Regions from separate parts of the Desulfogranum aggregans genome, predicted to be linked through region 1. Evidence: riboswitches for the same ligand, from Rfam matches in the RefSeq annotation. Region 1 holds a riboswitch; each other region holds the start of a gene.
The links. Region 1 has a riboswitch for cobalamin ahead of ACZ52Z_RS14135 (sirohydrochlorin cobaltochelatase). Riboswitches for the same ligand answer to the same signal wherever they lie in the genome.
Positions count from the first base shown of each region.

Region 2: linked by a shared signal. The riboswitch ahead of trpD (anthranilate phosphoribosyltransferase) and the one ahead of ACZ52Z_RS14135 (sirohydrochlorin cobaltochelatase) in region 1 are both predicted to bind cobalamin.
Region 3: linked by a shared signal. The riboswitch ahead of ACZ52Z_RS17550 (sirohydrochlorin cobaltochelatase) and the one ahead of ACZ52Z_RS14135 (sirohydrochlorin cobaltochelatase) in region 1 are both predicted to bind cobalamin.
Region 4: linked by a shared signal. The riboswitch ahead of ACZ52Z_RS00450 (TonB-dependent receptor plug domain-containing protein) and the one ahead of ACZ52Z_RS14135 (sirohydrochlorin cobaltochelatase) in region 1 are both predicted to bind cobalamin.

Region 1 is NZ_AP042447.1:3,211,100-3,216,970, forward strand. Features, by position in the region: gene ACZ52Z_RS14120 (hybrid sensor histidine kinase/response regulator) at 1-946, shown strand, start outside; gene ACZ52Z_RS14125 (hypothetical protein) at 1,019-1,993, shown strand; gene ACZ52Z_RS14130 (antibiotic biosynthesis monooxygenase family protein) at 2,085-2,378, opposite strand; gene ACZ52Z_RS14135 (sirohydrochlorin cobaltochelatase) at 3,287-4,165, opposite strand; cobalamin riboswitch at 4,275-4,482, opposite strand; tRNA gene ACZ52Z_RS14140 (tRNA-Sec) at 4,787-4,884, opposite strand; gene ACZ52Z_RS14145 (hypothetical protein) at 5,016-5,369, shown strand; gene ACZ52Z_RS14150 (ABC transporter permease) at 5,488-5,871, opposite strand, start outside.
Region 2 is NZ_AP042447.1:3,871,678-3,877,548, forward strand. Features, by position in the region: gene ACZ52Z_RS17060 (NADP-dependent isocitrate dehydrogenase) at 1-688, opposite strand, end outside; gene ACZ52Z_RS17065 (CaiB/BaiF CoA transferase family protein) at 921-2,126, opposite strand; gene ACZ52Z_RS17070 (hydroxymethylglutaryl-CoA lyase) at 2,117-3,064, opposite strand; cobalamin riboswitch at 3,500-3,726, shown strand; gene trpD (anthranilate phosphoribosyltransferase) at 3,902-5,008, shown strand; gene ACZ52Z_RS17080 (hypothetical protein) at 5,013-5,240, shown strand; gene cobT (nicotinate-nucleotide--dimethylbenzimidazole phosphoribosyltransferase) at 5,237-5,871, shown strand, end outside.
Region 3 is NZ_AP042447.1:3,977,921-3,983,791, reverse strand. Features, by position in the region: gene ACZ52Z_RS17560 (cobyric acid synthase) at 1-996, opposite strand, end outside; gene ACZ52Z_RS17555 (cob(I)yrinic acid a,c-diamide adenosyltransferase) at 1,147-1,695, opposite strand; cobalamin riboswitch at 1,856-2,044, shown strand; gene ACZ52Z_RS17550 (sirohydrochlorin cobaltochelatase) at 2,207-3,118, shown strand; gene ACZ52Z_RS17545 (FecCD family ABC transporter permease) at 3,111-4,151, shown strand; gene ACZ52Z_RS17540 (ABC transporter ATP-binding protein) at 4,138-4,956, shown strand; gene ACZ52Z_RS17535 (ABC transporter substrate-binding protein) at 4,953-5,871, shown strand, end outside.
Region 4 is NZ_AP042447.1:99,894-105,764, reverse strand. Features, by position in the region: gene leuA (2-isopropylmalate synthase) at 1-1,631, opposite strand, end outside; gene ACZ52Z_RS00455 (hypothetical protein) at 1,930-2,253, opposite strand; cobalamin riboswitch at 2,309-2,494, shown strand; gene ACZ52Z_RS00450 (TonB-dependent receptor plug domain-containing protein) at 2,699-4,681, shown strand; gene ACZ52Z_RS00445 (hypothetical protein) at 4,681-5,043, shown strand; gene ACZ52Z_RS00440 (adenosylcobinamide amidohydrolase) at 5,099-5,871, shown strand, end outside.

The DNA.
Region 1 (5,871 bases):
AAACCCACCGCAACCACATACAACTGCCCTTTACAATCTGGTCCATGAATCTGCTGAGGCAATTCCGGACACGTATCAGCAATCGGGAGTGCTCACCATTGTTCCGCCCACTGCACCAATATACTGTTCCGTTGATCAGGAGCAGATAAAAGAAGTCATTAAAAATATTCTGCTCAACGCCTTTGAGGCCCTTGAGCAGAGTACGGGCTCGATCACAGTTACCTTTGGTATCGATCATGTCACCACCGACGCCCTCCCCCTTCTCTTCCAGGGGAGCAGTATCTGCGATGGCCTATTCTCCTACTGCCAGGTTACGGATACCGGTCATGGCATCAGTCCGGACAACTTAGCCCGAATATTCGAGCCCTTTTACAGCACCCGCTTTGTTGGCCGCGGACTGGGATTGGCACTGGCATCGGGAATCGTACAGGCACATGGCGGAGCCATTACTGTAAAAAGCACCCCTGACAGAGGCACAACGGTACGAATGCTGCTGCCCCTGGCATCCGCAACCGAACAACCTGCCACTGCTCGTGCTGGCAGGGTCGAAGCCGCGCCACGCAAAATGACCGGCAACATCCTGCTGGTGGACGACGACCCCATCGTGCTTGAGGTCGGGAGAAACCTCCTCTCTATTCTCGGCTGCACGGTCCATACGGCCACCAATGGCAGAGAAGCGGTTGACCAGGTGCTCAAGCTGGATGGTCAGTGCACAGCCATCATCATGGACATTTCCATGCCGGTAATGAACGGTATAGAGGCCATGGAAGTCATCCGCAATATTGCGCCTGCGGTCCCTATCCTGCTCTGCAGCGGCTACGCGGAAACAGATTTTTCCTTTACCAACAACAGCGACGCCATCCCGGACGGATTCCTTGCCAAACCCTTTCAGCTCGCTGACGTAAAAAGCAATCTGGAAATCCTGGTGGGCAGCCACAGCCTTTAATCAGTTTTTCTGATCAATAATGGTATCTTACATCATTCAGTCTCTGTTCCTGCGGGCTTGAATTGGAAAAAAATGACGAAAATATTGCACATTACCAATGGTGACAACACCGTACACCTTATGCAGGCGGCAGAACTGCCGGGTACTTTTCTGCCCTGGCGTGATGTCCTCCACGAAGGCCCGGTGCCCTCAGGTCTTGAACTGGAAGCATTGTCAACGCTACGGGCACAGTTTCTCACCGGCAGGGACTGGGGTGATGCACGGCGGCTGGCGAAAGACTTTCAGCGCAGAGATGCACACCTTCAGGGCTGGTATGCACACGACAAAATCATTCTCTGGTTTGAGCACGACCTCTATGATCAGTTGCAGATCCTCCAGATACTTGACTGGTTCCATCGCCATCGGGTCCTGGGTAAGATTGAGCTGACGATCATTTGCACCGATCAGTACCTGGGCATGCTCTCTCCGCAAGCAATCAACGGGCTCATGGTTCATGAAGAAACGGTGACCGAGCAACACCTTGAGCTGGCCACTGCCTACTGGAGCGCATTCCGCTCGCAATCCCCTGATCAGCTGGAAGCGCTCCTGGATGCTGACAGTACCCCCTTGCCATTTGTTGCCGGGGCCGTGGAACGATTGTTGGAGGAATATCCGTCCACGGCCAACGGACTCTCACGCACAGAGCAACAGGCCCTGAGCATCATTCATGGAGGAGAACAGTGCTTCGGTCGAGTGTTTGAAGCAAATCAGCAGATGGAAGAGCGAATGTTTATGGGTGACCTGAGCTTCCAGACAATGCTCCACAACTTTATCCGCTCCAATCCGCCCTTACTGACCCTTTCGACAGGGACGGAGATTACTCTGCCGGTGGATTCTGCACAACGGTTGACCATCACTGCTACCGGGCGCGATGTCCTGGAAAGTAGAACCAATTGGCTGGATACTGTTGCCATCGACCGGTGGCTCGGCGGGGTGCACCTTACCCCGGCTACCACCTGGTGCTGGAATCCCATCTCCCGGTCCCTTGTCAGACGCCATGCGGCATAGCATAGGGACTGATCAATACCCTGGCGCCCTCTGCTGCGCTGTCTAGCACGCCTGAGCAGGAGGCACCCCGCATTGCAACCGGTGGATGCGGTTAAAAGTCCTCCTCTCTATATACGTCAAAAAAGGTTTTCTCACCAATCAGGGAATCAATTTGCCACTGGATGTCCCTTACCTCTTTCCGACCCATCCATTCAGCCCAGTCATCAGCAGTCTCCCACTCACTCATAACAATGAACTCACCAGGATCATTTAACTTTGAAAAGGTCGCCCGGGAAATAAATCCCGGTTGTCTTTCAGCACTCGCTCGCAGACTCTTGAGCAGCGGCACAAGCTTTTCCCTGTGTGAAACGCGAAACACCCGTCTACTGATGACCTTGACATACATGGCTGACGCCCTCCTTTTGCTGAAAAAAAGGTTATTTTGCTCTCTCCCGCCGGTGGGAAACAGCAATGTCAAAACAGATACATGCCTATCCTAAGGCTGGATGGAGGAATACGCAATATTCAATCCGGCGGTTACATTACCGTTGGCTGCAGTGTAACAGAAAAATACCCACCATGAGGGAATATCGCACTGCTTTTCCAAACGCATACCTGCACCGTATACCCGGCTTGAAAGGTTGGCCGCCACCCCTTCCCCTTGCTCCGTGCCGATAGCTCAACGTGCTTTTCGTGCCTGCCAAAAACATTCAACGCTTGACACCTGCACCAAATAAGTAATATTATATTACTAATATATATATCTATCGGCTGTACGGACGGAGGAGAGAATATGCGCAACGCTGATTATGAAAAGATATTAAACACGTGGAAAATTTACGATGAAGCTGAAAGATGGAGCTTGAAAAGTCTGTTTGAGTGCAGCAAACAAACTCAAACCGTTGACAATTTCATCAAATTTCTGGAACAGAAGGTAAAAAAAACCTCACCGGTGTAACCTGGTTTCACTAGAAGAAAAAAGAGGTGGCCATGCCCTTCCTCTGCCGGGCCAAGCACGGTAAAGGGAGAGGTCTGGGCGGTCATCGCTCCTCTTGTCTAATTCCTTTATCAACGAACGGCAAATAAACGCTACCCGTCGACATGACATGCTGATTTCCGGGAGTTGCCCGCTATCGTTCAATCACCATCTGCACTGCCTGGGTCCTGGGAAAATATTCCAAGGGAACGGCAAAGAGGTTTCTCTGTAAATGGACGATGCTGGTGGTGTTTGCTCTGCCACCAGCATACGTAAAAACCCCCTGGAAAAGGATACACTCCAGGGGGTTTTTGCAGTATACGGTGGATTGAGCCCTCTTAGAAGTGGCTGAGCGGGCCGTCAAGATGATCAACCCATATCTGGACAAACTGGTCGAATTCAGCCGTTCCCTTGAGTATCGTTGTTACTTCCATACCTTCCTTGCTCAGGATAGATTTCCATGAATCTGGTTCATCCCCTGCCATATCATTTTTCGCATGATCACCTGCAACGGACATGAACGGCATGAGGTAGACTTTTTTTACCTCAGCTTTCTTCAGTAAGTCGATGATGGTATCAAGTTCAGGGTACCCCTCGACAGTGCCGACAAGAACATTTGGATCTTTCAGCTGCAGTTGAAAATTGAGCGCTGAATAAAAGGCGTTTGACGGGTGATGCGTCCCATGTCCCATAAAGACCACAGCTTCGTCTTTTTTTCGTTCTTTGGGAATGATATCAAACAAGGCGTCAACCGTGCGATCCATGTCTTTCTGGGTTGCCAGCAGGGGGTAGCCAAGAATAATGGCGTCAAAGGCTCCCATGTTCTTGAATGAGCCGACAACCTTACGTAAATCATGGTATTCCGCCCCACCGATGGTGTGCAGCGACTGAAGAGCTACATGGGTGAAATCTTCATCAGCCATTTTGGCAAGCGCAACTTTAGGCGAATCAAGCGTGATCCCCTGTCCGGCAAGCTTTTTCCTGATAATATGGGAAGTATATGCCCATCTGACCGGAATATTGGGATAGGTTGCCTTCACTTTCTTCTCTATGTTTTCAAAAGATACCTGGGCGCTCTGTTCGCTGGACCCAAAGGCGACAAGCAGTATTCCGACTTTTCTTTCTTTCTCTTCTCCATGATGAGCAGCCATGCCAAGACCGGCAAAAAGCAGACACCACACAACACAAACGATGGTACACATCCTCAATTTCAACATTTTTCACTCCTTTTTCTTTCTGTTGAAGCCCCAAAAAAAAACCCCGGATCACAATGATCCGGGGATGCCCTGTTATTCCCTCGCTGCAAGCCCCTTTTTCCACGAGGAGCTATAAATACGTTTTCAGGCAGGTCTTCTGACTTTTCCTTCTCTTTCAACGGCCTTCCCACATGAGCAGCAGTGGCACACAAGGTTGAAAAAGTTCTCTTGAAATCTGCGTATGCTTCAAGAGAGAGGATTACAGCGGCGGGCCCGTTCCGGATTTTCACCGGATTCCCTATTCACCACAAACGTGGCACCTGAATTGTAGCGTCAGCTTTACAGAGTATGGATTGAAATGTCAATATATGTAGTTGGAGATACTATCAAAAATAAATAAAACTCTAGCATATCAAAAAGATCTTTCTTCCTGCAAACCAACTAAAGCCCTTACAGAGAAAATCTCTTTTAACCTGTTGTTTTTGCAATATTTTACAAACTATCTATGTTTCTATAAGTGAGAGAAACATGAACATAGCTCTTCTCGCATCTGGTCGATGGGCAGGAAAAGAATTGGAAATTTCGAGCAGGGATAAAAATAGCCTCTGGAGGACCCAGAGGCTACTATATTACTGATTTCATTGGCGGAAGTGCATGGGAATCGAACCCACCTAGCAGGCCATTAACCCGCTACACCGGATTTGAAGTCCGGGAGGGCCACCAGTGCCCTTTCCACTTCCGTCGTTGCAGGGTAGAGTAATATTTATTGACCTGAAAAACAACTTTTTATTATACTTAGCGCTTACCAATCAGTTATCCCTATTTCAACAATCAGCACCCCGCCCGGGGAGGAATTTTCTCAAAAAACCCTATGGAATGTGAACGACTTATTCGCTTGATCAAAGACTGGTACCTTCGCGTTAAGCAGGAGACCATGGCTCCTGCCCGGATGATGCAGTTCGTCGATCAGCATGTGAAAGAGTGCGAAATCTGCAAAGCCGAACCTGGGCTAGCAGAGGAAATCGAAAAAATCAGGTCCTTTGTGGTCCCTGAATCAAAAATTCCCAAAGCCATCCGCGCCCAGGACGATCGACCCACGCCGGAAATTTCCCCGGACGAGGAGGAGGAAGAAGAAGAGAAGTACATTGATGACGATGAGGACGAGGAGGAAGATGAAGAGTTGGATCACGACCCGACCCCGGATAGCCAGCCGACAGACGAGTAAACCTAACGAAGCAGAGCCGCGTCCAGGGCTTACACGTCCAGGACCCACACTCTACCCTCAATATCGTTCAATAGATAGCTCACCTCCCTTTCCTCCAGACTGTCCCTCTCTTTTTTCTTTAATCAAGCCGCTTTGAAAATCGCACTGCACTGACAAAAAGAAAGAAGGCTGCAAACCCCAGCAGGAAGTAGATATCTGGTGCAACTCCGGCAATGGATTCCCCGCGAAGAATGATCCCTCGAATGATCCGCAGAAAATGGGTCAGCGGCAGAACTTCGGCCAACTGCTGGGCGATACGCGGCATAGCAACAAAGGGAAACATGAACCCGGAGAGCAGCATGGACGGAAGAAAGAGAAAAATAAACATCTGCATGGCTGCCAACTGATTGCGGGCCAGCGTCGAGATAGTCAACCCCAAGGTCAGGTTGGCAAGAATAAAGATCAGGCAGACCGTATAGATGGCCGTCAGCTTGCCCGCCACCGGAATGCGGAACAGGAGTAC
Region 2 (5,871 bases), 660 kb from region 1:
AGACCTCCTGAAAGAGATCCTTAAAGCGGCCGTCATATTTTTTCAGGATCGTGTTCTTGGTGGACAGGTAGACCGGCCATCCCAGGTTCAATCCGTAATTCATGCAGGATCGGGCAAAGCCTCGAATGGATTCGTCCAGGTTGTACATGCCCATTGCACAACCGCTGCCCGGAAAATCAAATACCTCGTACTCCACCGCTTCGCTCCCGTCAGCGGGCTCGAATCGCATGGTCAGCTTGCCGGGACCCGGAACAACAAAATCGGTGGCACGGTACTGGTCGCCGAAAGCATGCCTGCCGATAACAATGGGTTTTTTCCAGCCCGGGACCAGGCGGGGAATATTGTCGCAGATGATCGGCTGGCGAAAGACCGTGCCGCCGATAATATTACGGATAGTCCCATTCGGGGATTTCCACATCTCTTTGAGGTTGAATTCCTTGACCCTTGCCTCATCGGGGGTGATGGTGGCGCATTTGACGCCCACGCCGTATTGCTTAATCGCGTTGGCCGCATCAACCGTTATCTGGTCGTTGGTTTCGTCACGTTTCTGGATGGATAGATCGAAGTATTTGATATCAACATCCAGGTACGGCAGGATGAGTTTTTTCTTGATGAAGTCCCAGATTATTCTGGTCATTTCATCGCCGTCCAGCTCAACGATGGGGTTTTTGACCTTGATTTTCGCCATTAAATTACTCCTGTTGCAATGAATAGCTCATGCAGAATGTTTTTCTGCAGTTTCCGCTGGTAGAAGGCAGCGGGAGCGTGGAAATGTCGTATAGGTATTCCACAACTCTTAAGAATGATTCGTGTTTAATCAAGCTTTTATTTCACCCGAGCAGCTCGCTTGCCCGCACCGGACACCTTTGACAGCAGCAGCGAAGTCCAGAGCAGCCGGGTTAACGGGAGCGCTAAAGCATTCAATCATCGACTTCAATAACATTGGTACTGATCAACTGCTCGATTTCCTCCTCAGGCAAGCCTAATGCGCGACAGACAGCCCGGGTACCGTTACCGACTGCCGGAGGCTGGCTGCGAAGAGGAAAACCTGCGCCGTTCATCTGCAGGGGGATGCGGGGCAGCATTGCCGTCTTGCCGTTGGGTGTCTGGACCGCAACAAGACCGTCTGTTTTTAGCAGGTGGGGGTCATTGACCAGGTCCATGGGTTGGTTCACCGGCGCGCAGGGTATCCTCGCCCTGTCTGCTGTCGCGAGGAGTTGCTCCTCAGTAAACCCGGCAAATCGTTCGGCCAAGGCCGGGAGTAGCCGTTCACGGGCGTTGATTCGATCCTGGTTGGAGGCAAGGCGGCGGTCGTTGGCCCAGTCCTGAAAGCCAAAGGCCGAACACATGCGCTGCCATTGTTGTTCCGAGGTGATGCCGACAAAAACTTGTCTGTTGTCCGCGGTGGTGAACAGGTCGTATATTGCCCATGCCCGGCCCCTCTCCGGCATCGGCGGGGGCGGCGTTCCGGAGATGGCGGCTACGCCTATGTGCTGGCTGACCAGAAAGGCGACTGATTCAAAAAGGGTAGACTGGACGTGTTTCCCCTTGCCGGTTGTTGTGCGTTCATGCAGGGCTGTCAGGATGCCGATAACGCCAAAACTCCCGGCAAAGATATCGGTTATTGAGCTTCCAGCCCGCAGCGGTTGGCCTGTCGGGCCGGTCATATAGGCCAGGCCGCCCATCATCTGTACCACTTCATCCAGGGCGGGACGATGAGCGTAGGGGCCCGGCATGAACCCTTTCAGGGAACAGTAAATGAGGCCCTGATTGCGCTTGCTGCAGGAAGGGTAATCCAGGCCGAGACGCTCCATGGTGCCGGGGGCATAGTTCTCGATCAGGATATCTGCGGTTGCGACAAGGTCAAGGAAGAGGTTTCTGCCTGCAGAAGCTTTCAGATCCAAAGACAGGCTTTGTTTATTGCGGTTGAAGCAGGGGAAGAACGCTGAACCGAATCCGCCGAGTGAACGGGTGGGGTCGCCATCGCCGATGGGCTCGACCTTGTAGACCTCTGCACCTAGGTCTGCCAGGATCATGCCGCAGGTCGGGCCCATGACCGTATGGCCCAGCTCAAGCACCCGTATTCCGGTCAACGGCAGGTTGCGATCTGAAGTGGTCACGTTGATGGCCTTGCGGGGGAAGAGAGGGTCGGGTAGAGACCGGCTGTTCCGTCGGGGAGGGATTTAAGCAGCGGGCAGAGGTGGCCGTGGAGTTTGCGTCCCAGGTGCTGCTCATAGGCCGTGACCGCTTGGCAGAGCTTTTTCAGGTCGATACCGGTAGCAACCCCCAATGAGGCAAAGAGGTAGGCTGCATCTTCAGTGGGGATGTTGCCGCCGACTCCATCAACAAAGGGGCAGCCGCCGAGGCCGCCGACGCTGGTGTCGAATAGGCGAACACCCGCCTCGTATCCGGCAAGCATATTGGCGATACCGAGCCCTCTCGTGTCGTGCAGGTGCAGAGAAAGGGTAGGCTCCGGCAGTTCTTTGTTCACCTGGTGGATCATTTTTTTTACCTGGTAGGGAGTGGCCATTCCGGGGGTGTCGGCCAGGTTGACTTCTCGGGCTCCCGCAGCCACCATGCCTTCAAGGGCCTGCACAATGCGAGCGGTTGGAACCGCGCCTTCTTCGATGCAGCCAAAGGCACACTGCACTCCAGCGCGAACGGTGATGCCGGCGGCAGTCGCTCGGCGTATGAGGGGGAGGATTTCCTGTAAAGCGGCAGTATGCGATTTGCCGACGTTTTTGGCGCTGTGGGCATTGCTTGCTGAGACGGAGACGGTGAGGTGGGTGAGCCCGCAATCCATGGCCCTGTCTAAACCGAGAGTGTTGAGGACCAAGGCGGTGGTGGTGACCCTCTCTCTGTTTCTGGCGAACCGAACAAGGGCATCGGTATCCGCCATTTGAGGAACGAGCCTGGGGTTGACAAAGGAACCGAGTTGAATGCGCTGCAGCCCAGCATCGGCGAGAAGGTGAAAAAGGTGCGCTTTTTCTTCTACAGGGAGAACTTGGGGCTCAAGCTGTAAACCATCTCTGAGGGACTCGTCCTCAAGTAATACGTTGTTCATTTCATGCTGCTGCTCGGTGATTGGACGGTTGGGAAAACAGAGGGAAAGCCCGGCCTGCGCCAGTGAGTAAAAGGGAGTCACCGGTCGGCCCAAGGAAAAAGATAGCAGGTTACGACGAGAACTGCAGCGAAAAACGGCGCTGAGGGGAATCGTTAGTCCCACGGCATCGCCTTGCACCTGTGCTGTTCTTGCCCCTTCCCTTACTGATCAACGGTTTTCGGCAACTGAATTGTTGCAAGCGCTCAATTGACAACCGGGATGAGAATAATTATTATAAAAGTGTCTTCATCTCTCCTTCATTGAAGACAGCACCCTGACCGTCCTCTCGCCCAGCACCCCAGGTCAGGGTGCTTCCCTTTGGGAGCTTGACGCTCCTCTCCCGGCAACCAGCACCTGTAGAGATTCTTATAGCCATTGAAAAAACAAGAGGTTCTTGTATATTGCAATGGTTCAGGTGCATACATGGTATGGTAAAAGGAAAGGCGGTGAGAATCCGTCACAAGCCAGTCATTGCTGTATTCGAAGTCCATAGCGAATGTTGCCCGCGCAATACGGGAAGCATCCCCCTGTTGGGGAGTCACTGGAAGTAGATATTTCCGGGAAGGCCGTCGCTGTTGGCATCCTTCGTAAGTCAGAAAGCCTGCCTGAGCCAGAGGGTTGTCACGACCTAGTTCCACAGCCACCGCTGGATACCTGTGTTGTCATTTCTCTAAAAAAATAAAATGGAGTATTCCGCCCGCTTTGCCGCAGGACGTACGCCAAAGGTGCGTCGGTGCGTCGTTTGCAGTGTGGGAGGTAAAAGACCGGCGCAGCTGGATAACCACAGGGAAACAGTATATGGATAGGATAAAAAATAGAGCCTTCGGGCAGGTGATAACCCGGTTGGTCCACGGTGAAGACCTCAGTGGAGAGGAGGCCTATGCCGCCTTCTGTCAGGTGGTCAATAATGAGGTGACGGAGATGCAGCAAGGGGCCTTTCTTGCTGCACTTACCGGAAAGGGGGAGACGGCCGACGAAGTCGCCGGCGGCTGGCAGGCCATCTATGAACTGGACACGACCAAGGTAACCCTCACCACCGAAGGGCCGGTGGTGGATAACTGCGGCACCGGCATGGATACCTACAAGACCTTTAACATCAGTACCGCTGCCTCGCTTGTCGCGGCTGCCGGGGGGGTACGGGTGGCCCGTCACGGGGCCAGAGGGATTACCTCATCCTGCGGGACGGTGGACATTGTTGAGGCTTTGGGCGTCGATGTTGAGTGCGATGTTGCCTATGTGGCTGACGCCATAGATAAAGTGGGGGTGGGGCTGTTTAACGGAATGAGCCCAAAGGTCCATCCACTGGCATTGGGAAGGATCCTTAGTCAGATATATTTCGGCTCTCCGCTCAATATTGCCGCCTCGCTGGCGAATCCCGCGTTGCCGAAAATGGCAGTGCGGGGTGTGTATGCCAAGGAGCTGATCCTGCCGGTTGCACGAGTGATGCGCTCCATCGGCTACACCAGGGCAACGGTAGTCTACGGAGCCATTGAGGGCAGCAGGAAAGGGATGGACGAAGCTTCGGTGTGCGGCCCTACTTTTGGGGCCCGGCTCGTCGATGGCGTGATTACGGAGTTTTCCTGCACCCCCGAAGAGTGCGGGCTACAGCAACACCCGCCACAGGCGCTTGCCGCAGATGGCAGCCTGGAGGATGCGGCACAGGGAATGGTGACCCTGCTTCGGGGGCAGGGCAATCGGGCCCGTAGGGACGCGGTGCTGCTTAACAGCGGTTTCCTGTTTGAGCTTACCGGCAAGGCGTCTTCCATTCGGGAAGGGGTGGCAATGGCTGAGCAATGTATGGTGAATGGGGGGCCGGTAGAGGTGCTGACCCGCTGGGTTGCTGTCCAGAATCGTGACCCTGAGAAAGGTTTGGCGACCCTCAATAAGCTGTTGGAGAGGGGGTAGTGCCATGGAACAGCTTTTGTTGATCAAGGAGGGCGCCGACTATTTCCGCTTTTCCGGGGATGGATATGTCCGTTGCAGTCTGCAGAAGGCCAGTGTGTATCCCATGCAGCAGTTGGCGCAGGTGAAAGCATTGCACAGCCAGCTCCTGGATGAAGGATGCGCTGGGGCGCGCATCATGCTTTTATCCCTTACCGAGCAACCTTTTATCCAATCAAAGGGGGAGGACGTATGAAGCTCGCTCTCCATGGTCCAGGTCAAATGGTTCTGGAAACAAGCTCGACAGCCCCGGCGCCAGGGCAGGATGACAGCGTCCTTCTTCGTGTCTGCTACTGTGCCATATGCCGCACCGATGCGAAAATGTGGCACCAGGGACACCGTGATCTGGTCCTCCCCAGGGTGCCTGGCCATGAAGTGGTCGCTGTGGAGGAAGCAACCGGCGCGTGGTACACCCTGTGGCCCGGGCAGAGCTGCGGCCACTGTTGGTATTGTGCCAACAATCGGGAAAATCTCTGCGATTCCATGCAGATTATCGGCTTTCACAGTGACGGCGGCTTTGCTGATACGGTCGAAGTGCCTCGGGCAAGCCTGGTCCCAATACCGGAGGCATCAGTACCCTATGTGTATTGTTTTGCCGAACCCGTTGCCTGTATTGTCAATGGATTTTCCGGGCTGTCCATTGGGCAGGGAACACGGCTGATTATCTACGGGGGAGGAGTGCTGGGCCTCCTGGCGGCGCTGGCAGCCCGCGCCTTGGGTGCAGAACCGGTGGTGGTGGAACAGAGCGCGGAAAAGATTGACCGCGCCACCCCGTTTATCGAGGCAAGCGGGGTCGTGGTCTGCAAAGAGACCGTTGCAGGTGATTT
Region 3 (5,871 bases), 770 kb from region 1:
GTGCCCTCCCTCTGCAACATACCGCTCCAGTTGATCAGACCAACCGTTGTCTCGCAGCCATTCCAGATCGCTGCAGGTGCTTTTCGAACCCGGCAGGATAACCGCAGCAAAAGGTGACAGATCCTGTGCTTGCTGCAGGTACGCACACTGCAGTCCGGAAAGATGGACAAGGGGATCGAAATCGGTAAAATTGGAAATATGAGGCAGGCGGATAACCGCAATCACAGGATCACTCGAGGCACCCGCAGTATAGCCCGTGGCCTGTTCGATGACCACGGCATCCTCGGCTTCAATATGAAAATGCCTATACCATGGCAACAACCCATACACGATCTTTCCGGTTTGTTCTTCAATCCACTCGATGCCGTTGCGGAAAAGGCTGCTGTCGCCCCGAAAACGGTTAATCACAAAACCTGTGATCCGTTCCTGGCATTCCGGGGGAATACATGCCAGCGTACCGACGATTTGTGCAAAAACTCCGCCCCGGTCAATATCAGCCACCAGAATAACCGGTGCATCAGCATAGGCGGCAGCTCTGAAGTTGACGATGTCATTGACCATCAGGTTGACCTCGGCACAGGAGCCGGCCCCTTCCATGACGATGACATCATACAGGTCGCGCAGGCGGTCGAGGGCACTGCAGCTCTCCTGGAAGAGGTAATCTTTTTTCTCGTAGTAGGAGACGGAAGACGCCTCCATCCAGGCTTTCCCGTTGAGCACCACCTGGGACCCCACATCGCTGGTCGGCTTGAGCAGCACCGGATTCATATCTACATGGGGGGGAATTTTGGCGGCCTCGGCTTGGACGATCTGCGCCCTGCCCATTTCAAGGCCCTCTGCAGTGACCCCCGAGTTATTCGACATATTCTGCGCTTTAAAGGGGGCAACCCGATACCCACGATTGACAAGAATACGACAAAGCGCCGTGGTAACGATGGACTTTCCCACATCCGAGCCAGTGCCCAAGACAGCAATACAGACAGCTTTCTCCTTCATCTCCCCTCTTTGTGCTTCAGATTCTCTTATCCCTGGTCAGCCTGCAGCAAATTCACCCCATCTACAGACCTAGATTATCAACAAGATGAACACCTTAATATGCCATGAGCCCTTGCGCCACCCCTTTCATCACAGGCGTCCTGTTCGCGACTAACTTTCAATCCCCTTACGTGCAAGAACTCCTTTGGAGTAGTAATGCTTGACCAACCGCATTTCCGTGACCAGGTCGGCCTGTTCGATGACGCTGCCCGGAGCGCCCCTGCCGGTAAGCACCAGCTCCACCTGCGGCGGGCGAAGAGTGATCAGCTCCAGCAGTTGTGCTTCCGTTAAAAGTTGGCAGGTGTAGGCAACGTGGATTTCATCAGCTATGACCACCTCATACTGTCCGCTGGTCAACACCTGCTTGAGGGTTGCAAACCCCTCGGCTGCCGCCTCAAGATCTTCCTGACAGGGATCGTTGAAGATGAAACATCCCCGGCCATATTGACTGAAGGTAATAGAGTCAGCCAGCCGCTTGAGGGACGTCAATTCGCTGTAGGGCGCATTCTTGATAAACTGGCCGATGTAGACCCGTAACCCTGCCCCGGCAGCACGCAGGGCAAGACCAAGCGCAGCGGTAGTTTTTCCCTTCCCATCCCCGGTATATACCTGAACATATCCTTGCATATCCCTCCTCCGCCTTTTTCGGCCCCGGTGGATATCGGATCGAAATCCGCCTTAAGTCGATGTTGTCCTTCGGTTGTTTGTTCTGCCATGATGTGTAGTAGAAAATAGCGGTGATCCCGTCAATACCTTTTCTTGTCTTTCAGCTCAACAGCCCGACAACCTGCTTGACTATCAGCATGCCTGCAGGTAAGGTAGCCTGCACTATTCTGCAGGTTGCGCATGCACGCATGAAAAAGGGGAATCCGGTTGCAAATCCGGAACGGGCCCGCCGCTGTAGCCGGGGACAAATTCCACAGTATCGCCACTGTTCATCATTGACTGGGAAGGCGTGGAAGGCGACTGATCCGGGAGTCAGAAGACCTGCCTGCAGAGGACGGCTCTTTCGGCAAAAGGGTGGTCAATGAATCAGGGATACAAAGGGATGACCTGAATCAACACCATGGTTGATTCAGGTCTTTTTTTTTGGGCAGTCCACAGGCAACCTTCGTGATGTATACAACCCACGGCCTGTTCCCTATCCACTCCATGATCTCAGGCACAGCGTATGAGCGAAAAAAATGCAATTGTCCTTGCCATGTTCGGCACTACGGCCGAATCTGCTCTTCCTGGGCTGATCAGCATTCTCGACGAATACCGGCAGGCTTTTCCAGCCACGCCCATTCGCATTGCCTTTACCTCCAACATCATTCGACGCGTCTGGCAAAAACGGGCTGCCGATCCCCACTACAGGCAGCAATTTCCACATATCCCTGACGACATATTCTCCGTGCAGGGACAGTTGGCTGCAATTGCCGGCCTCCAGGACCGGGGATATCGATCAATCGTCGTACAGGCCGTCCACATGGCCCCTGCAGAAGAATTTCATGATCTCGGCAGCTGCGTACGGGCGCTGGCCGGTATTCGAACCATGAAGCCGCACTGGCGTCCTTTTGAACGCATTGTGGTAGGACGTCCGATCCTTGGCGCCTACAGTCAATCGTTTCCTTATGGAGAGGATATTCGTGCTGCCGCCGAAGCACTCAGAGAGGATGCTGATCAGGCAATTGCCGAGGATGCCGCTCTGGTCTATATGGGGCACGGCAACCCCCTCTTTCCCACCGGCGGTCTCTACCTTGAACTGCAGTCAAGGATGAACAGCCTCTACCCGCAAATCCCGATCTTCATCGGCACAGTGGAAGGATATCCATCACTGGATGACATTCTCCCTGTCCTGCATGGCGGGAATCGAAAAAAGGTCCACCTCAAACCGCTCCTTATTACCGCTGGGGCCCATGCCCTCAAGGATATGGCCGGACACGGTGAAACATCATGGTTATCGCGCCTCCGCGGTGCCGGCTTTGATGTCACCCCTGTACTCCGAGGACTGGGAGAGCAGACCCCGTTTATCCGGCTGTTAATTGATCACACCATCCAGGCTGCTGCTGATGCCGGAATTGAGTTGAGACGCGATGAATAGCGTTACCAGGGATTTTTACCCACTGCTCTTGCTTTCCGCCGCCCTGTTTGGGCTGATCGCCGTATCAGCAACCATGGGGTTTCTCTCGGTGTCAGTACAGGATGTGCTCCGCATCATCGGTGCTGGCCTGCTGCAACAGCCGCTTGACAACATTGATCCAGTGGCTGTCACCGTGGTCACCGACGTCCGACTGCCGAGAATTGCTGCGGCAGTACTGGTCGGTGGCATGCTCGGTGTTAGCGGCACCGTCTTTCAGGCCATTCTCCTCAATCCTCTTGCCGACTCCTACACCCTTGGTATTTCTACGGGTGCGGCCTTTGGCGCGTCGCTGGTGATTGTGCTGCAGATTTTCGGTCTTACCCTGCCGCCAGCGGTGTCTGTACCGATTTTTGCCTTTGGCGGCGGACTGATCACCCTTGTGCTGGTCCTTTTTCTGGCAGCCGGTGACCGTCGCCTCTCCTCCACGAACCTGATCCTGGCGGGGGTGATTATTGCGGCAATTCTCTCAGCAGCAATTGGTTTTCTAAAATTTCTGGCCGATGAGCAGGTCGGCATCATTATTTTCTGGCTCATGGGCAGCCTTTCCGGAGCCACCTGGAAGAACATCCTCCTCCTGTTTCCCTTTGCCCTTTTGGGAACCGGTGTGGCCTTTTTCTTCGGCAGGGACTTAAATATTATGGCCACAGGGGACAGGACATCGGCTTCACTGGGCATCAATACCATCAGGCTGAGGATTACGCTGCTGATCTGCGGCACCCTCATGACCGCCCTTTCGGTGGCTGTTGCCGGTATTATCGGCTTTATCGGACTGATCGTGCCCCATCTCCTTCGCCACCTCACAGGTCCTGACAACCGGCGCCTGATCCCCTTTTCTTTTTTTACGGGCGGCATGCTCCTGCTGATCGCCGACACCATCACCCGGGCAGTGCTTCCGGCTGAGGTTCCCATCGGGGTACTGACAGCACTCCTGGGCGGCCCCTTTTTCTGTATCATATTCAAACGCAGACAGCAGGGCGGCAATGCAGGATTCTAGCGCTACCATATCGCCCCTGTGGGCGCTCTCGAAGGTTACCTTCAGCTACGGTAAAGCTGTAGTGATCGACAACATAGATATGGAGTTCCTTCCCGGTCGCTGTTACGGCATTCTCGGCCCCAACGGAAGCGGAAAGACCACCCTGCTCGATATGCTCGCCGGTGTCCTCAAACCCTCTACAGGAGTAATAACCTTTCAGGGAAAGCCTTTGCATCACTGGCCGCGGAAACAGTTGGCCAGGGTTCTTGGCCTGGTGCCTCAGGAATTTATGGTACGTTTTGGATTTTCCGTTCGTGAAACCGTCGAAATGGGATTGCACCCCCGTATGCACCGTTTTGCAACCCCAGGCAAACAGGAACTCGCCATAATTGACCAGGCCCTCCGGGATACCGGCATCAGCGACCTGGCCGACCGGCCCGTCACCCACCTCTCCGGCGGGGAAAAGCAACGGGTTGCCCTGGCGAGAACCCTGGCCCAGAACCCCCAGGTACTGCTTCTCGACGAAGCGACGTCCAACCTGGACATCCACCACAGTCTGGAAATATTACGTTTGATCCGTAATCGCCATCGCCAGGAGGGGACCCATGTGGTAGCGGTGATGCACGATCTCAACCTGGCCAGTTTTTTTTGTGATGAACTCATCTTCATCAAAAACGGCCAAATCCTCTACCAGGGGACTACGGAGCAGATAATGACTCCCGAAATCATCGCCGACGTCTATGAAGTGGAAGCGGAAGTCGCCCACAACGAGTTCACTGACTGCCGTCAGGTCAGTTTCCGGTTACCGCAGGAGGGCACATCATGAGATCGATGCTAACCATCGCCTCCCTTGTGCTGATCACCTTACTGCTTGCCCCCTCACTGTGTCTGGGTGCATTCATCACCGACAGCGACAAACGCACGCTCATTTTTGAAAAGCCCTTCCAGCGGATCATTTCGCTCTATCCGGCCCATACCACCAACCTGATCGATATGGGGGCAGCCGACACGATCATTGCCACCGGCAGGAGCGACAACCAGCTGCCCGGACTGCCCAAAGTGCACTTTCGTGACGATCCCGAGCGACTTATCGCCCTTCGCCCGGATTTGGTGCTCATCCGGCCGATGATCAGCAGAAGCTACCCCCAGCTGATCAAACGATTGCAGGAGGTGAATATTCAGGTGGTCTCGCTCCAGCCGGCAAGCGTCGACGAACTGCTTCGCTACTGGTCCACCCTGGGCAAGCTCATCGGGAGAGAACAGGCCGCCGATGCGCTCATTCATCGTTTCAGTCAGCAGCTCAGCCAGCTTCATCAGATGACAGCCACTGTACCTTTCACGGAAAGAAAAAAGGTCTATTTTGAGTCCATCCATAAGCGGATGAAAACCTTTGCGCCCGACTCCATGGCCATTTTTGTGCTGGAAAGCGCCGGTGGAATCAACATTGCCACCGACGCCGTCCAGGTCCGCTCCACCAATATCGCCGCCTACAGCAAAGAACGCATTCTCGCCAAAGCAGACCAGATTGAGGTGTTTCTTGCCCAGCAGGGAAGAATGAACCCTGTTTCCCTTGAAGATATCTACAAGGAGCCTGGGTTTGACACCATCAAGGCAATTCAACAGGGTCAGGTCTACCTGATCGAGGAAAAGAAGGTCTCGCGCCCGACCATGGAACTGCTCGACGCTGCGACGACCATCCAGCAAATCCTCTACCCTGAACTTTCGTTGGAGAATGAATCGT
Region 4 (5,871 bases), 1.7 Mb from region 1:
ATGATGATATCGGTATCCACCCCGGCGCCCCACCAGCTTTCATGGTCCTGGTCATAAATCTCAATATAGGTGACTGCTTTCGACGAGCTGCCGCGGGTGAGGGCGTGCTCATGATAGGCATGGAGGGTAAAATCAAGATCCAGAGCCTTACGCAACCCGGTACAGAGCGCATCCAACGGTCCGTTGCCGACAGCTTCCACCCAGATTTGCTCACCATGAACTTCAAGCATGGCTTCCACTTCAGCGGTTGAAAGCTCCTCGTCATTATCCAGGTGCCGTTTGAGCACGTTGAAGGCCTTCAGGGCATAGCCGTTGCGGGAAAAAAGATACTCTTTTTCAAAGGCATGGTAGATCATCTCCGAGCTTAACTCATCACCGTAACTATCGGCAATCTCCTGCACTACCCGCCCAAACCCCGGATGCATCTCCTTGGGCAGCTTGAAACCGAATTCATTGTCCATCACATAGGCCACACCGCCCTTACCGGATTGTGAATTGATGCGGATGATCGACTCATAGGTACGTCCGACATCTTCCGGATCAATGGGCAGATAAGGGACGGCCCATTGGCCATCGCTATCTCCCGATACCGCATCCATACCTTTATTGATAGCATCCTGGTGAGAACCGGAAAAGGCTGTGTACACCAACTCCCCGGCATAGGGATGACGGGGATGCACACTCATTTTGGTGCACCGCTCATACACGTTGATCACCTTATTGATATTGGACAGATCAAGTCCGGGGTTTACCCCCTGGGTAAACAGGTTGAGGGCAAGGGTCACCAGATCAACATTCCCGGTCCGTTCGCCATTGCCGAACAGGGTCCCTTCCACTCTATCCGCCCCGGCCATCAACGCAAGCTCGGTGGCGGCCACCGCGGTACCCCGATCGTTATGGCCGTGCAGACTGATAAGGGCACAGTCCCTGCTGGTGAGGTTTCGGCAGAACCATTCTATCTGATCGGCGTAGATATTGGGAGTCGACATCTCCACCGTGGCAGGCAGGTTGAGGATGACCGGATTCTCAGGAGTCGGTTCCCACACATCCATGACGGCTTCACATATCTCCAGGGCGAAATCAAGCTCCGTACCGGTGAAGCTCTCCGGCGAATACTGGTAGCGAATACGTACGTCGGTATCCTTGGCCAGCTGATGAATCAGCCTGGCGCCGGCAACTCCGAGGGCAATAATCTGTTTCCTGTCCATTTTAAACACCACATCCCGCTGCAGGGTGGAAGTGGAGTTATAGAGGTGGAGGATAGCCTCTTTGGCACCTTCAAGGGACTGAAAGGTCCTCTTGATGAGCGGTTCCCTGGATTGGGTAAGGGTCTGAATGGTTACTCCGTCGGGAATCTTACCCTCCTCAATCAGCATACGCATGAAATCATACTCAATCTGAGACGCTGCCGGGAACCCTACTTCAATCTCCTTGAATCCTATGTCGGTCAGCAGCTTGAACAGCTCCATTTTTTCCTCAAGGTTCATCGGCTGTACAAGCGCCTGATTGCCGTCCCGCAGATCGACGCTGCACCAGATAGGAGCAGTATCAATGATCGCCGATGGCCAGGAGCGATCAGGCAGGTTAACCAACGGATAGGGACGGTATTTCTTGGTTTTTAAGGGATCCATGGGCATCTCCAGGTATACAGAAGTCAAAAAAACAAAAAAAAAGCCACGGTTTACATAAACCGTGGCTTTAAGGGATCAATTCTTTTTCGCTCTTAACAGACAGCGCCCTCATCTGCCACGGTATCGGGTAGCAGTGCATTGTGTAGCAGAAGTAGAGCGAGGCGAAGTATCATATTCAGTCGAAGTAAGGTGTAGAGCAATTTTTTCTATACTAAAGCTGTCAGGCAGATTGTCAAGCAAGAAATAGGCAATACCACGATCTTTCCGTGCTATTGATGATCAGCTTCTCCTCCAGCCCTTAGAACAGGCCACGCTCCCCTTGTTCACTGTGCAGCACATGTACCTGATCCTCCAGGTCCGGAAACAGGGCGTACCCGTCGCCAAATGCCAGCACCAGTTTCTTCACCTGGGCAAGGATGGCCTGAAGTTCAGCCGGTGCACTCGCCCCACTCAGGTCGACCACCACCAACTTCAGTAATCCGGCCATGGTCACCACTGTCTCGGTCAAACTGAGGTTATCAGGCCGAAAACAATCAACAATCAAGGCTAGATATCCCTGCTGCTGAAACCACTCCCGCAGGGAGTGCAGCCGCGCCAGCCCACCATCCGCCCGTACCACCATGTAGCAGCATGAAATTCCTCTGCTTTTTCATTTGACTTGTTCCACCATTTGCGGTTAGATTTTCTCCGTTTCAGGTGCTTGCACGCAAGCTCAAGGGAACCCAGTGAGACTCTGGGACGGGCCCGCCGCTGTAATCGGGGACAAAATGCTGCATTAATGCCACTGTTGACCAAACAACGGGAAGGCGCAGCATAAAGGATGATCCGAAAGTCAGAAGACCTGCCTGAAACGAGGTACACATACATCGTCGTACCGGCATGCAGCCGGGGTGAGCGGATCACCCTTCTTGAGGTTGCATGCTGCAGAGACCTCCGTGGACAAGAGGTTTCGTTGTATCTGTGGATTTAAATCAGGGCATCCCCGGATCAATTGCGTACTCATTGGTTCGGGGATTTTTTTATTTCTCTCCGGACAAAGCATCACCCAAAAGGAGGAGAAATAAGGAATGAAAAAGGTTTACCCTGCTTTACTGTTTCCCATGCTTGCCTGCCTGCCAGCCACTGCCGCCATCGGCGCTGAGGCATCCCCGCAGCCCACCATGATGGACGAAGTAGTCGTCACTGCCAGCCGGAGTGCCGAAAGCAAAAAAAAGGTAAGCGCCAACCTTACCGTTATCGATCGGGAAGAAATCGAACAATCTGCCAGCCGCAATGTTGCAGACCTGCTGGCGGAAAACGGGATCGGTCACCTCCAGAAGTATCCTGGCACCCTCACCTCCATTGGCATTCGCGGATTTCGCACCGATACCCATGGTAACGATCTTCAGGGCAAAGTGCTGATTCTTTTGGACGGTCGTCGTGCAGGCACCGGCAATGCCGCCAAGATATTGACGAAAAATGTTGAACGGGTCGAGATTGTCCGCGGGCCGGGAGCCGTACAGTATGGCTCTGCAGGCATGGGCGGGGTGGTCAATGTCATTACCCGACAGGGTACAGCCAACAGCCTGTTTGTAGAGGGCGGCGGCGGATCCTTTGATACCGGTGAAGGCTCCATCGGCGGTATGGTAGACCAGAACAATATTGATTTTGCCGGATCCTTCACCTATCGAACAGAAGGGGACTACGATACCGGCAGCGGCGATACTTTCCCCAACACCGGCATCGACTATCAGACCGGGATCAGCGCCAATCTCGGCTATTCCTTTTCCGATACCAATCGACTGGGTATAATCTATACCGGATTTCAAGTCGATGATGCAGGCGATCCGGGATATTTCAGCAACCCCGACCTGGACAACACCACGGATAAAGACAACTATTCCGTGGATGCCAGGTACACCGGCGCGACCGACAACAACCAGTACCAATGGATGGTCCGCTACTTTTTCGGCAAAGACGAAAATACGTGGAAAAGCCCCACTGCGTCCAATGCCTCCGGCTGGGACACCGGTATAGACTCCTCCAACGAGACCGACCAGCAGGGTGCCCAGGCCCAGGTTACCGGAACTTTTCCTCTGGCCACATTGACCGCTGGATTCGACTGGCTGGACTACGATGTGGAAAACACCTGGACCCCCAACAAAACAACCTACAGCAATCCGGCGCTTTTCCTCCTGGGTCATTCCACCTTTGTCGATGATACCCTCACCTTCAACTATGGGCTGCGCTATGACTGGTACGAGGTTGAAGTGGAAGAACCTGCAGGCAGGGATGAGGACCAGAACCGCCTGACCCCCCTTATCGGTCTAGCCTGGATGGCCACCGACAACCTCAAATTCCGCGCCCAGTACGCTGAGGCATTCAGAATGCCTTCTGCTGATCAGCTGGCAGCGGATTTCACTTCTTTTGGTACCAGGACAGTAGGTAATCCTGGTCTTGACCCCGAGAAAAGCGCCACCTACGAAGGCGGTGTGGATTTCGCCCTCAATAGCCTCAACGCTTCCCTCACCTATTTCTACACGGATTTTGAAGACAAAATCACCACCGACTATCTCCCGGATGGATCGGCCACCTGGAAAAACCTTGGTGATGCCACCATCGCCGGTTTTGAGGGGGAAATCAGTTATGACGTGGGTGACCCCATGGGATGGGCGTGGGAAGTACGCCCCTACCTGGGTTTGACCCTCCTTACAGAATATGAGGATGACGAAACCGGTGAAGATCTGCTGTATGTGAGCGGCACCACCCTCTCTGCCGGGTTGGTTGTTGGTGACGGCGCAGGTACCTTTGTTCGCTTCAATGTCGCCTATACCGGCGAACAGGATGTTGATGACTGGGAATCCGGCGAATACCCGACCCCTGTTGTTGAGCTCGACTCCTCCACCGTTGCCGACCTGGTGGCCTCCTATCGTTTTTACGAATCAGCAACCTATGGTGCTTTTACCCTTCGCGGCGAGGTGCGCAACCTGTTTGACGAAGAGTATGCATACGTCAAAGGCTACCCCATGCCTGGCATCAACTGGTTTCTTGGGTTGCGCTGGGAGTACTGATGGAGCTGAACTCGCTCCTGCCGGGACATAACCACGCGCTCGGCATCTTTACCATCAAGGGCGGGGAAGGAGTTTCCTCCCCTGCCCGACAAGAACAGAAACACAGAGGGGTGTTGCCCCTCTGCAGCCAGGCGAGTACCTTCACCCTCTTTCCCCTTGCCTGGTACCTCATCCGTCAGGTTGACCTGACGGAGCACCTGGAAGGATGCATGCTGTCCCTGGAAAACAGCCTGCCCTTCCGCTGTCTCCTTGCCGCCCTTCTTCTCCTCAGGGGGGCGGCACTCCTTCACCTGCCGCTTGATTTTGCACCCACCACTCTACAGAACTGTTCGTCAGGCGGTGCACAAGTGCCACAACTCTAAGGAATTGGGTCACAGTGAGCTGGATATATCGACCGAAAAAAGGATAATCCAGGCAATGCAAAAATCACCCGTGACCACCCCGAGGAAAAAAAACCACCGTCGTTGCGGCGCGTGTCGTCTGGAGGATGACTCCATCCTGCCTGCCATGCACGCCGCCCTCTTTCTTTTCTCTCAGCCTGCGCAGCCTGCCATGAAATTCACACTCCGTTTATTTGCCATGATGTTTCTCTTGTTCCCTGCAAGCGCACAGACAGCGGCATCCTCCCTCACCTTTACCGATGCCGGCAACCGCACAATCATCCTCCATGCACCACCCCAGGCGGTTGTCTCCCTGGTTCCCTCAATCACCGAAATTCTGCTGCGCCTTGGTGCAGCAGATACTGTTCGAGGGATCACCTATCACTCGGTCCTTCCTCCGCAGACCAGCTCCATACCCACGGTCGGTGGCTTTTTCACTCCGGATCTGGACCAGGTTGCCGCTCTCAAACCGGACCTCATCTTTTATGCCGGCCTGCAGCAGGGGGTGCGAGAACGCTTCAGCGACACAACCACCCTGGTGGAACTGTCGCCGCAAACCATAGCTGAGAGCTTTGAACAGATCCGCCTGCTTGGTCGCCTCTTTAACCGGGAAAACAGGGCTGAGGAAATTATCACCCGACAACAGGAACAGCTGCAGATTATTGCAAAGAAAACTGCCGCAATTCCCCCTGAAAAACGGCAGCGGGTCATGCGCCTCATGGGCCGGAAAAGCATCATGACCCCTGGCGACGATTCATTCCAGCATGAATTCATCCGAGCAGCCGGCGGCATGCCGATCAGTCTCGGTGC